One region of the Ralstonia flaminis genome, then DNA from elsewhere that is predicted to be linked to it. Evidence: predicted binding sites of a transcription regulator. Region 1 holds the regulator's gene; each other region holds the start of a gene.
What was found. The regulator FNR, encoded in region 1, switches genes on or off when oxygen is low (the NO sensors DNR and NnrR bind a similar motif). The targets are predictions, from matches to a motif close to TTGATNNNNATCAA.
Positions count from the first base shown of each region.

Region 2: the regulator FNR is predicted to act here: its motif matches at 1,455-1,468, upstream of R2N11_RS14895 (cytochrome C).
Region 3: the regulator FNR is predicted to act here: its motif matches at 1,205-1,218, upstream of hemN (oxygen-independent coproporphyrinogen III oxidase).
Region 4: the regulator FNR is predicted to act here: its motif matches at 1,673-1,686, upstream of R2N11_RS21765 (OmpW/AlkL family protein).

Region 1 is NZ_CATZLL010000004.1:274,991-278,199, reverse strand. Features, by position in the region: gene ccoG (cytochrome c oxidase accessory protein CcoG) at 1-1,104, shown strand, start outside; gene R2N11_RS08175 (FixH family protein) at 1,131-1,358, shown strand; gene R2N11_RS08170 (hypothetical protein) at 1,355-1,609, shown strand; gene fnr (fumarate/nitrate reduction transcriptional regulator Fnr) at 1,634-2,362, opposite strand; gene R2N11_RS08160 (sulfite exporter TauE/SafE family protein) at 2,541-3,209, shown strand, end outside.
Region 2 is NZ_CATZLL010000009.1:25,820-29,028, reverse strand. Features, by position in the region: gene R2N11_RS14895 (cytochrome C) at 25-1,365, opposite strand; gene R2N11_RS14890 (glycosyltransferase) at 2,368-3,209, opposite strand, start outside.
Region 3 is NZ_CATZLL010000005.1:207,826-211,034, forward strand. Features, by position in the region: gene R2N11_RS09775 (ABC transporter substrate-binding protein) at 1-1,037, opposite strand, end outside; gene hemN (oxygen-independent coproporphyrinogen III oxidase) at 1,276-2,760, shown strand; gene pyk (pyruvate kinase) at 2,767-3,209, opposite strand, start outside.
Region 4 is NZ_CATZLL010000016.1:99,176-102,384, reverse strand. Features, by position in the region: gene R2N11_RS21770 (carbonic anhydrase) at 1-727, shown strand, start outside; gene R2N11_RS21765 (OmpW/AlkL family protein) at 876-1,550, opposite strand; gene R2N11_RS21760 (transposase) at 1,822-2,547, shown strand; gene R2N11_RS21755 (glutamate synthase-related protein) at 2,818-3,209, shown strand, end outside.

The DNA.
Region 1 (3,209 bases):
TGTGGCTACGCCTGCCCGCAAACGGTCTACACGGAAATTTTCATGTGGATCGAGCGGCATATCGAAGGCGACCGCTTCGCTCGCATCCGCCTCGACGGTGAGCGCTGGAGCCTGCGCAAGCTGCGCCTCAAGTTGGCCAAGCATTCGGCCTGGGTGGTGATCGCGTTGTGGACGGGCTTCACCTTCGTCGGCTTCTTCACGCCAATCCGCCATCTCGGCATGGAGACTTGGACGCTGTCGCTCGGGCCGTGGCAAACCTTCTGGATGTTGTTCTACGCGTTCGCCACCTGGGGCAACGCCGGTTTCCTGCGTGAGCAGGTGTGCCTCTACATGTGCCCGTACGCCCGCTTCCAGAGCGTGATGGTCGACCCCGATACCTACGTCGTCACCTACGACACGCAACGCGGCGAGCCGCGCGGTAGCCGTTCGCGCAGCGCAGACTTCGCGGCGCAAGGGCTCGGTTCGTGCGTGGACTGCAGCATTTGCGTGCAGGTGTGCCCGACCGGCATCGACATTCGCCAGGGCCTGCAGTACGAGTGCATTGGCTGCGGCGCCTGCATTGATGCATGCGATCAGGTGATGGACAAGATGCGTTACCCGCAGGGCCTGATCCGCTACACGTCCGAGCGTGCGATGCACGACCGGCTCACCCCGAAGGAGGCACGGCGCCATCTGCTACGCCCGCGTGTGCTGATCTATGCCGGCATCATGCTGGTGCTCATCACGGGCTTCATCGTTGCGCTGACGATGCGCCAGCCGCTCAAGGTGGACGTGATTCGCGATCGTGGTGCGCTGGCGCGTGAGGTGGACGGCGGCAAGATCGAGAACGTCTATCGACTGCAGTTGATGAATGCCTCGGAGCAACCCGTGCGCGTGACCATCACGGCTGAAGGACTGCCACAGCTGGAGGTGCAGGGTGGCCGCGGTGAATCGACCACGCTTGAACTGGCACCTGCAGCCAACCGCCTTTTGCCGATCCGCGTGCGTCGTCCGGCGGATGACCTGACTGCCGGCTCGCACAAGATCCGTTTTGTGATCCAGGCAGACAGCGGCAGCGACAGCCTTGTGCTGCGTGAGCCATCGAGTTTCATCGTGCCGCGCTGACGCGGTTTTTAGAACAGGAGACACAGATGCAGGCAATGCAATCTTCCGCTCCGGCCCGGCCATGGTGGCGCGAGCCTTGGCCGTGGCTGCTGATGGCCGGCCCCTTCGTCGCCATGATCGGGTGCGGCGTCACCATCTGGTTGGCCGTGTCGCATCCGGATCCCGTCATTCATGACAACGTCGTACGGCGCGGCCTGGTCGTCGAGAAGCCCGTCTCCGTGCCGGCCCATGCCGCCCACGGGGAGGTCCGATGAAACGCCGCCTGCTGATGTGGATTCTCTGGCCCGCGTTTCTATCTGCGGCGCTGGCCGAGCTGGTCGTGTTTGCGGTGGTTGACCCGGCGGATCTGCGCTTCTTCGGAGAGCAGATCGCCGTGTCGGCCGAGGCGGTTTACACGGTGTCGTTCTTCGTGTTCTGGTTGCTGTGCGGATTGTCCAGTGCGCTCACACTGTATGTGTCGCCGGGCATCGGCAAGCTGGAGGCGCATGAGCATCCGCTCGTGTGAGCGGATGTCCTGCAAGGGGGCGGCCTAGTTGGCTTGGCCGCTCATCACTTGGCGCAGGCCAGCCATGTCGATCAGCTTGACGTGGCGCTGGCGGATCTGGATGAGACCGGCCTCAGCAAAGCGTGAGAACAGGCGGCTTACGGTTTCGAGCTTCAGGCCCAGATAGCTGCCCAGTTCTTCGCGGCTCATGCGCAGCACGAACTCGGTTGACGAATAACCACGCTGGGCTGAGCGCTTGGACAGGTTCAGCAGGAAAGCAGCAAGGCGTTCTTCGGCGCGCATCGAGCCGAGCGTCAGCAGCATCTGGTGATCCTGCGAGATCTCCTTGCTCATGATGCGCAAGAACTGGTGCTGCAGAGAGGGCAGCCGGCGCGAGAGCTGCTGCAGTTGGTCGTAACGCACCACGCAGACTTCGGTGTCTTCCAGCGCGGTGGCATCCGACACGTGGCACATGTCGCCAATGCCATCGAGCCCGACGATCTCGCCGGGCAGGTGGAAGCCGGTGATTTGGTGGCGACCGTCTTCCAGCGTGAGATGCGTCTTGAGCGTGCCGAAGCGGATGCCGTACACGGCTTCGAGCGGTTCACCGAGGGCGTAGAGCGTCTGGCCTTTTTTGATGCGGATGCGCTCGGCAACCAACTCATCCATCTTGCGCACGTCTTCCGAATTCATGCCCACTGGCAGACAGATCTGGCCGAGTACGCAAGTGGAACAACGTGAAGCTTGGTCGGTGAGTGCGATTCGTGTGAGCACAGGGGGCGAGTGAATTTCGAGTAAGTGAAATGAGAAATTCTTGTGATGCAACCGCGGCCTATTATAACGGCGACCATGCTGATATCGGATTGTTCCGATAACGTGAATTGCGCGAAATGCACGGAATTCCTGTCAGCAAATCAATAACTTTGGCCCATATCAAAAGAGCGTCAAAAAGATGAATGTTGCCGCGCTCGTGAGCGTTTTTCTGATCGCATTGCTCGGTGGTGTCCATTGCCTGGCGATGTGCAGCGGCATCGCGTTGGCCGCTGAGCGCGGGCAGGTGCCGGTGCGGATCGTTTCGCGTCGCCGGCTGGCGTTCGAGCAAGTGGTCATGCACGCTGGGCGCATCAGTATGTACGCGGCGTTGGGGGCCATCATGGGGGCGCTCGGTGCCACGGTTTGGCGCCAGCAGTGGCTGCCGATTCAACGCGGATTGTTCGCATTCGCCAGCGCTTTGCTGCTCGCTTACGGCCTACTTCTGGTTGTGCGCACCACGGGTGATACATGGCGCAATCCTTGGGTGGAACGTGTGCTTGGCCACCTTGCCGGCGTGCTGTCGAAAATGGGGGCACAACTGGGTGGAAGCCTGCATCACAGCCCGCCATTGGTGCGGCGCTATGTCACGGGTTTGGCATGGGGGCTGGTACCGTGCGGCATGGTTTACGGGGCACTGGCGGTTGCGTTGTTGGCGGGCAACGCGGCATCTGGGGCGGTTGTGATGCTGGCGTTTGGTCTGGGCACGTTGCCGAATCTGCTGATGATGTCCGGGGTGGCAGGCTGGTTGCGGGGGCTGTCTCGCCAGAAGTGGGCGCGTGGCGCGGCGGGCGCCGCCATTGCCGCCTTT
Region 2 (3,209 bases), on a different contig from region 1:
CACTTGGTCGTGCCCGTGTGGCGGCTAGAACATGAACCAGCCAAGCAGATAGATCGTGTTGTTGTCGATCGCATTTCTGCCATTGCCGTCGTAGTTGGTGTGGGCACCGTTGAACTTGAGGTACCACGTGTACTGCAATGCCAGCTTGATCTGCGGATGCGGTAGGTAGTTGAGTTCAAAGATCACGCCTTGCGTATCGGGGCGGCCGTTGGCACTGCCTGTTACGGGCGCGGGGGCGTAGAGGCCGGGGTCTGCATTGCCTGTGGTTGAGAAGTAGGCCAGGGTGGCGCCGTACTCGCGCTGGTAGTAATACGACGCCTTGGCCTTGAACGTGTTCAGATGATCAGTCGGGTTGGCGGGCGTCGGGCCTGCGCCGATGCCGCCGCTTGGGAAGCTGGCGCGCCAGTCTTGATGTTCGTAGATCCAAGCCACCTGCGCGGTGAACGCGTGTGTCATGGTCAGGTATTGATACTGAGCGTCGAGTGCGTAGTCCTGAAAGCGGTCGGTCGGCGTGCCTGGCATCGTGTTGTCCGGATACCGTTTGGCCAGCAGTCCGAAGGTGCCGAACATGATCGAATGCGACCCCCACTCCTGGTTGTAGGCAACGCGCCAATACGGATTGGCGCCGCTCAGTCTGGCCACGCCGCCTGGGGTGGCCGTGTCTTGCCCAGCGCGGAAGATCGAGAACGCCTGGTCGGCAGTGCGGTAGGCACCGAATTCTGCATAGACATGGCGTTGCCAGAACGCATACGCGCTCGCGCCCACAACCTGCTGGGCCAGGCCGCCATCGACCAGCGTACCGGCCAGCGGTGGCACGCCAATGTTGGGCGCCGCATACGGATACCCAAACGCCGGGCTGCTGTTCCAGACATCGGAGACGGTCGGGTTGTTGTTGACCGTGATGCCGTAGATGAAATCGACGTCCTCGCGCGTCAGGTGCCACGCGGCGCGGATGTCAGTGTTGTCTAGCGCGCTGTGGTGGGCGATGCCGTCGTACGTCCACTGCGCGAAGGCGCCGACCGGACCGGCGATGCGCCCGGCATAGAAGAGGCTAGCCTGCTGTGGGACAGTGTCTCCGTTGCGGACGAAATCGAAGTTGTCCTGATCAATCGTTCGCGTGTTGGTGCGCGAGATCTGCACCATGCCCGAGACCGGGATCGTGCTGTAGTTGGACAACGTGTAGCCGGTCATCTTGAAGAAACGGCCAAACGGAGTGAGTTCGGGAAAGCTGACGTGGCAGGCCATACAGGCCATACCGGTTTGTCGTGCGAAGGCGGGTACCGCGCTTGCTCCGTCTGACCACGCTATGAGGCCGGCAAGCAGCAACCAGACAAGCGCATTGAGCGCCGCAATGGGTCGTTGCATGGTGCTCCTCCGCTTTTTTTGGTTTTCACCTGCACGCTCAAACATGGAAGGCGTTTGAGTTGATGTTGTCAATCTGATGACGAAGCTGGCTGATATGGATCAAGGCGGGTGAAGCCAGATCGAGCGGCAGCGTTTTTGCAGATTGTTTCGGCTACCGTGTCTCACGTGGTGAGTTGCACGTTTGCGTCGGCGTCAAATTGCGCCAAGGTAGGAGCCCGTCGGTTTCGATGACGGTCACTGCCGGCCACATGGGCGTTGCCTGACATCGCACCTGCGCGCTTTGCGCGTCAGTTTGTCAACCGCTAACCACGCCGGACTCTCCAGCCTGACCCTCTCCAATTCTGGAGAAGATGCCAGGCGGATGTCGACAGAGCGAAGGCAAGTGCAATACGGTCCGCTCTCGGCTCGTCACCAGCGAAGTTGATTGCAATGGATTGCGGCTGTGATCCCAGTCGCGCCCCGTGCAAGGTAGGGAGCCGGTGGCACAGCCCAGGTTCCCCCGCTCAACGCGACGATCGCCAGCACCAGCGCGAACAGCGTCGCACTTGATGCGAGCCCCACGGCGTCGGTTAGATACCCGGTCGCCACTGTTAGCAGACCCGCAGGTGGATCGAAGCGCGCTCCCAAATCCGGCAAGCGGGCGTAGCTTCCCCGCGTTCGCTACTGTTGTGAGCGTTCTGGCCACCGCGGTATGTACGGGCCCAAAAAGCGGTGTCCCCTGGGGGGACTCCCAACTTGGGCGGCGCGGAATGCATCCGGTCTGGGCGTTGCCGGTAGAACAGCCGCAGGCAAGGGGCCAGGCGAATCCGGGTTGCGGAGTCGCTTCGACAGCATGCAGCCGACTTCGCTATGTCGGCAGCGAAGGTCATATTGTCGGTGTAGCGAAGAAAACTAGAAAAAAGGGCGTGTTCGCCCAAAGAAATAGCGAAGTTTGTTAGAAAAAATAGCGAAGATAGCTAGAGCAGTGAGGAGCGAACGTGACGAACCGTCGTGCTTTCCCTTCTATGCAAATCTTTGGGCTGGCTGCCCCTGATGTGGGTTCGTGGCGGCGGTCAATATTGCGCTGGCAATTTCCGCTACCGCCTTCTCCATTGAGCAGCTTTGGTACTTCGACGCAAAGCATTGGGCGTGCACTCGGAGTGATTCAGTAGATAGCGCCCTCCCAACAATTGCGTGGGCGCTTTCAGCGGTGCGTGGTGGTGCCCAGTGCACGCCGGCCCCGAATGCCTCAACGCGTCGAGCAAGCAGGGCTTGTTCAACAAACTGTGGGGTCATGAGTAACGGGACGCCAGCCAGCAATGCATCTGACACGGTGCCGGCACCCGAAGCGATCACCAAGTCCGCTGTGGGCAAGAGGACCTGCAACGAAACAGGGTGATTCAGGATCGTAAAACCCTGTCCCCGGAAAGCGTCTGCGGTTGCTGGTGAGACACCTGGAATGACGCAGAGGGCGTTAGCCGATTGCTCCTTGAGTGCCGCCAGTAAATGCTCAAGCCCCGGCGTCGAGGGGCGCAAATAGGCAAAGATGCGCTTGCCCTCTGCCGCAGGCCAAACAACCGAGGGCGCTTTTGGCATTGCAGCGACCGGGCCGATATAACGTTCCTCCACGCGAGCGCCATAGTGATCAAGCTCTGCGAACGTTGTCATCAGGCGTTTCGTGCCAGCGAACAAGTCGTGGGCACGAGTAAGAGGCGACTTGCCATATTGACGCAAGATGCCATTCATCAAGCTGACAACGGTTTGGTCTGCTGCCGCGAGCCTACCTTCTGGAATCTGCTCCCACGGCACGATGGACGGCAGCACATCACTAGCAGGAGGCAACTCAAAACCCGTGCAGGTCAGTA
Region 3 (3,209 bases), on a different contig from region 1:
AATCCCCCCACATCCACCCGCGTCTGCAACGCGCGCCGCAGTTCAGCACCCGCCACCTTCCCGCCCACTGCATTCATCGCCTGAATCAGATACGTCGCGGCGATATAACCTGACAATGTGGCCCCAGACGGCGGCTCATCCAGAAACTGCTTCATGCGTGCGATATGTTCGCGCGTGATTCTCGTGTTGCCGACAGCGGGGTTGGGTACGGTTTGCGCGAGCAGCATGCCGCCGCTGTAGCCGGTGCCGAGAATCTCGCGTGCCACCTGCGGGTTGACCGACGAGAGCCCGACCAGGAAGCCATACCACCCGTGCTGCGCCAGCGCGCGACCGACACTGGCATAGGCGAGGGTATCGCCGGCGACGATGATGGCGGTCGGTTTGGTCGGGGCGATGCGCGCGGCCAGTTCACCCGGATCACCCGTGAGCGTGTAGAGGTCGAGCGCTTCCGCTGCCTCACCTTTCGCGGACGTCGCGCCGGCGAGCGTGTTGCGCAGGCGCGCGCCGAGTTGCGGATCGAACCCCGCGGTGGTGACCAGTGCAATGCGCCGCATGCCGAACTGGCGCAGGCGGTTGTGGGCGGCGATGATCTCGCGGTCGTAGTCGGGGCGAATGAACCAGACGTTGTCAGAGGCGGATGTGGCACCCGAGAGCGGCGCCAGCAGCGGCACATTGCGCCGCGCGATCTCCGGAGAAGCGCTCAGCCCGGGCAACAGGCGTTCGCTCACGCCGAAGAGCACTTCCACGCGATCGCGCTCGATCATGTCGACGGCTTGCTGCACGGCTTCGGCCTGTTCGACTTCGCGGCGGATCAGGCTGATGCGCCGGCCCTTGATACCACCGCTCAGGTTGGCCGCATCAAACGCGACCTTGGCGCCAGCCATGAAGTCGCGCGCGTAGTCGGCCTGGGCGCCACCGCGCTCAACCAACTGCCCGACGACAAGCGTGGAATTGCCTTGCGCATGCGCCGTCAGCGTCACAACGGCGGTTGCGCAGGCGAATACGCACGCACAGCGGCGTGCCAGTGTCTGCCACATCATGCTTCCCCCAAAGACGAATCGACGGCGCGTTGCTCTTGTTATGACCGGCCTGGCAGGCAGGTGCGCACCAATCGTCGATGTTAGGCGGCTGAACGTGACAGATCAGTGAAGTTACGCCCCTCCCGATGGAGGGATCGGCGCGTTTGAACCCGCATTGACCGACGTTGACACATATCAACGCGCTGCCGGGAGTGCAGGAATAGCATCAACCGTCGCCCTCGCACCCCACCGCCCCATGTTCCCCTTTGCTCAACCGGCCGCCCAGGATGCGGCTGCCAATGACACCGCCTTCCGCTGGTCTGCCCCGCAGGTGCGGGCGCTGGCGCAGCGTTTCGACACGCATGGTCCGCGCTATACGTCGTACCCGACAGCGGACCGCTTCCACAACGGCTTCAGCAACGCGGCGTACCTCGACGCACTGCACCGACGGGCCGCGATTGCGCCGGCGCTGCATGCGCCGCTGTCGCTGTACATGCACCTGCCGTTCTGCGCGAACCTCTGCTACTACTGCGGTTGCAACAAGGTCATCACCAAAGACCACTCGCGCAGTGCGCGCTACATCCGCGCCCTGGCACAGGAGATGGCGCTCGTGGCCGAGCACATCGGCCCACTGCGCCGCGTGAAGCAACTGCACTGGGGTGGCGGCACGCCGACCTTCCTCACGCACGATGAGATGCGCGCCGTGATGGCCGCCACGCGTGCGCATTTCGATCTGGCGCCTGACGCGGAAATCTCCGTCGAACTCGACCCACGGCACGCAGACGACGCCACGCTGGCGGTGCTCGCTGATCTCGGCTTCAACCGCGCCAGCCTCGGTATTCAAGATTTCGACCCGGATGTGCAGCGGGCCATCCATCGCATCCAGCACGTGGAAGACACGCGCCGCGTAGTGGACAGCGCGCGCCGCCTCGGCTTTGAATCGATCAGCTTCGATCTGATCTACGGCCTGCCGCATCAACGTACCGAGACGTTCAACGCGACACTGGACCGCGTGCTGGAGATGGCGCCGGATCGGCTGTCTGTCTACAGCTACGCGCATCTGCCGCACCTGTTCAAGCCGCAGCGCCGCATCAACCTCCTTGCGCTACCGACGGCCGACGAGAAGCTCGACCTGCTGGCCATGACGGTGGAGCGCCTGGTGGACGCGGGCTATGTCTACATCGGCATGGACCACTTCGCGCGGCCGGACGATGCCTTGGCGATTGCGCAGCGCGAAGGGCGGCTGCAGCGCAATTTCCAGGGCTATTCCACGCATGCCGATTGCGATCTGCTGGCCTTTGGCGTGTCCGCCATCAGCCGCGTGGGCGACGTGTATGCGCAGAACGAAAAGGATCTCGACGCGTACTACGCGCGCATCGACGCCAACGAGCTGCCGGTGCTGCGCGGCCTGTCGCTCTCGCCGGACGACCACGTGCGGCGTGCGCTGATTGGTGAACTGATGTGCGGGTTCGAGTTGGACATGCGCGCGTTCGGCGCCACGCACGGGTTGGACTTCAAGGGGACCTTTGCCGAAGAACTGGAGGCGTTGGCGCCGCTGGAAGAGGCGGGCCTGGTGAAGGTGGGTGACGAGCGCATCCTCATCACGCCGCAAGGGCGGCTGCTGGTGCGGCGCATCGCCATGGTGTTCGACGCGCATCTGCGCGCCGTTGGCACCGAGCGCGCGGTCGAGGCGGAGGGCAAGCCCGTCGCCTTCGTTCCGCGCTACTCCAAGGTGGTCTGATCGACCTTAAGCCGTTACTGGTTCCTGCGCAGTCGTTTCCGTTTGTGCCGTCGCGACGGTCTGCGGCCAGACTTCGGCCAGACGCAGCAGGTTGGTCGAACCTGCCTGACCAAACGGCATGCCCGCCGTGATGGCGATCTGGTCGCCCGACACGGCAAAGCCCTCGCGGGCGGCAGCACGGCAGGCCGCATCCACCATTTCATCCACGCTGTGCACGTCGGCGCTTACGGTGCTGTGCACGCCCCAGGTGATTGCCAGACGGCGCGCCGTATCCAGACGTGGCGTGATGCTCACGATGGGCGCCAGCGGCCGCTCGCGTGCGGCGCGCAGGCTGGTCTTGCCGCTGGACGTGTAGGTGACCGTGGCCACCGCGCCCAGGATGTGCGTCACGTCGCGCAGGGCCGCGCAGATGGCGTCCTGGCGCGTCGGTAACGGGGCCTGATGTTGTG
Region 4 (3,209 bases), on a different contig from region 1:
GTCACGTCTTATTTTTGCATTGCTGGCCGCCTCGGCGTTCGGCGCACACGCTGCCAGCCCGGCGGATCATTTCGATTACCAGCACCAAGCCGAATGGCACGCGGTGCACGATGCGTTTCAATCGCCCATCGACATTCGCACGGCGGATACGATTGCCGCCGATGACGACGAGCCGGACGTCATCCGGTCGCAGTATGGCGAAGTCAAGGCGACGGTGGTCGACACGGGCCACGCGCTGCAGGTGAATGTGCCTGGTGGCGACGTGAAGATCCGCGGCCGGCATTTCACGCTGCGCCAGTTCCACTTCCACGTACACAGCGAGCACACCATCGACGGGCGTTGGTATCCGGCCGAAGTCCATTTGGTGCATACGGCCAAGGATGGCCGCATGGCAGTGGTTGGTGTGATGCTGGTGCCGGGCGAAGCCAATCCGGTGCTGGATGCCGTGCTCAAGGCCGCACGCAAGGGTGAGGCGCACGAGGTGCCCGATGTGGTCATCCCGGGCAAGCTGCTGCCGCACAGCGACGTCTACTACCACTACCTTGGTTCGCTGACCACGCCGCCGCTGACGGAAAACGTTGAGTGGTATGTGCTCAAGCAGCCGATCACGGCATCGCCCGAACAACTCGACGCACTACGCAGTTTCTATGCCGATAACTTCCGCCAGCGCCAGCCGCTCGAAGGGCGTGTCGTTACGAAGTTCGATCCGGCATTGCTTAAAAAGTAAGCGCAAAAAAAATGCCCGGCCGCCCCAACGCATGCCGGGCCGAACGTGCCAACCACCGTCGACGAGCGCCCCCGCCGTCGACGACCCCTGCGGCACGTCGGAAAAGTCGATCAGAAGAAGGTCTGTTCGCTGATCGTCTCCCTAAAAGTTAAAAGCGGTAGCCCAGGCCGATACCCAGCAGCCACGGGTCGACCTTGACCTTGCTGATGGTCTGGCCGGCCATCTTCACGTCGGCGCTGATCCAGGTCTTCTTCAGGTCCATGTTGAAGTACACGCGATCGGTCAGGCGGTAATCGAAGCCGACTTGCAGCGCGGGGCCGAAGCTGTTTTTGCTGAGGTCCAGCTGGCCGACACCCGGCACCTGCAGGTTCACGTTCGAGATGCGCGTGTAGTTGATGCCGGCGCCCACGTACGGCTTGAAACGTGATTCCGGCGTGAAGTGGTATTGCAGCGTCAGGATCGGCGGCAGGTGGCGGAAGTCGCCGATCTTGGTCGGGCCGCCCAGCGCGCTCTGCATGACCGTCACGTCTTGTTGTTGCGGATAGGTCAGGATCAGCTCGGCCGCGATGTGTGGCGTAAAGAAGTACGAAACGTCCAGTTCAGGGAATGCCTTGTTGTTGATCTGGATGGCGTCGGACGGAATGGCCAACGCGCCGACCGGATCGGATTTGTTGGCGGCCGTCAGGTTGACGGCGCGCAGGCGCACCATCCAGTTGCCGGTGGCCGGCGCCAGATCGGTGCTCTGCGCAAAGGCGGTCGGGCTGAAGATGCCAGCAAGGGCACCGGTGATTGCCGCAGCAGTGGCGAGGCGTGCAAAGGCCATGAAACGCTCCCTCTCGATATCGTCTTGTGAATGTGACGGGAGCCAGTCTCGCGGCAATGCAGGTCGATCGATTTGCGCGGGATCAATTTGAAGAGCGGGCGGGCGCTCTCACGCCTTGCGGTTTGATATCGGGCAAATCCAGCCGCGAATGTGGGCAATTCTCGTTGCGCTCGGGCGACAGCTCAAGCGCAACCGTTTGCTCATTGAAAAAATGGGGACAGATTCGGCGCTGTCGCGCTAGGATGTGCGCTTTCTACGCCCGTTTTTCGCCATGGCACGCCTGCCTCGCCTCAGCCCCATTGATGTTCCCGTGCACGTGTTGCAGCGCGGCAACAATCGCCAGGCCGTCTTTCGCACGGACGAGGACTACGCGTTCTACCTCGACACGCTGCGCATGGCCGCGCGCGAGCATGATTTCGCCATTCATGCCTTCTCGCTGATGCCCAATCACGTGCACCTGGTGGGCACGCCCAAGGTGGCAGATAGCCTGTCTCGCACGTTGCAAGCGGTCGGGCGACGCTATACGCGCTACTTCAATGGGGCGGCAGATCGGAGCGGCACGCTGTGGGAAGGGCGCTTTCGCTCGACCGTGCTCGACCCGGCCGAATGGGTCTTGCCGATGCTGCTGTACGTTGAATCCAACGCCGTGCGCGGGGGGCTTGTCACCTCACCGGAAGAGGATCGATGGAGCACCTATCGCCATCATGTCGGCATTCAGTCGATTCCGTGGGTAAGCGATCACTACTGTTACTGGCGTCTTGGTAATACGCCTTTCGAGCGCCAATCACGCTATCGGACACTCTGGCACGAGGGGCTCGGCTCTGATCAGCTCATGCAGATCCGGCAGCACGTGCATAGCGGTTGGCCGCTGGGCGGCGAGGCTTTCCTGGCCACACTGGCGCGTTCAGGTGGTCGCCGTGTTGCGCCGCTGCCCAAAGGGCGTCCGCCACGTAAAACCGTAGAAGTGGGGACGGGGGACGCCGCACCAGTAGCGTGATTGAACGCGGAGGCTGTCATCTTCAGGTGTGTCATTCCGCACCAAATTAATCTGTCCCCATTTATAAACCCGCACCGACAGCGTGCATTTATTAATTTACTCCGACCCTATTTAAAAACTTTTGCCTGATACGAATCGCTCTTTTATATTCGATCCACCCCGCATTCATGGTGCGGCGCGCCATAGGTTATTTGTCTACGCCCTGCACCCATGCGAGGGTCAAGGTGTGGATTTCGCGGCGTGCTGTGCCCACAACATCGGAAGATCGCCGTGGAACAACATTCTTTCCCCATCACGCCGTCGGCGCCGTCGGCCCAGGGTCTGTACGACCCGACCAATGAACACGACGCTTGCGGCGTCGGCTTCGTCGCACACATCAAGGGCAAGAAGAGCCACGAGATCGTCCAGCAGGGTTTGCGCATCCTGCACAACCTCGATCACCGGGGCGCTGTTGGTGCCGACCCGCTGATGGGCGATGGCGCGGGCATCCTGCTGCAGATTCCCGACCAGTTCTATCGTGAAGAGATGGCCAAGCAGGGCGTGAACCTGCCGCCGGCCGGCGAATATGGCGTCGGCATGATCTTCCTGCCAAAAGAACACGCCTCACGCCTGGCCTGCGAGCAGGAACTCGAGCGCACGGTGCGCCTGGAAGGCCAAGTCGT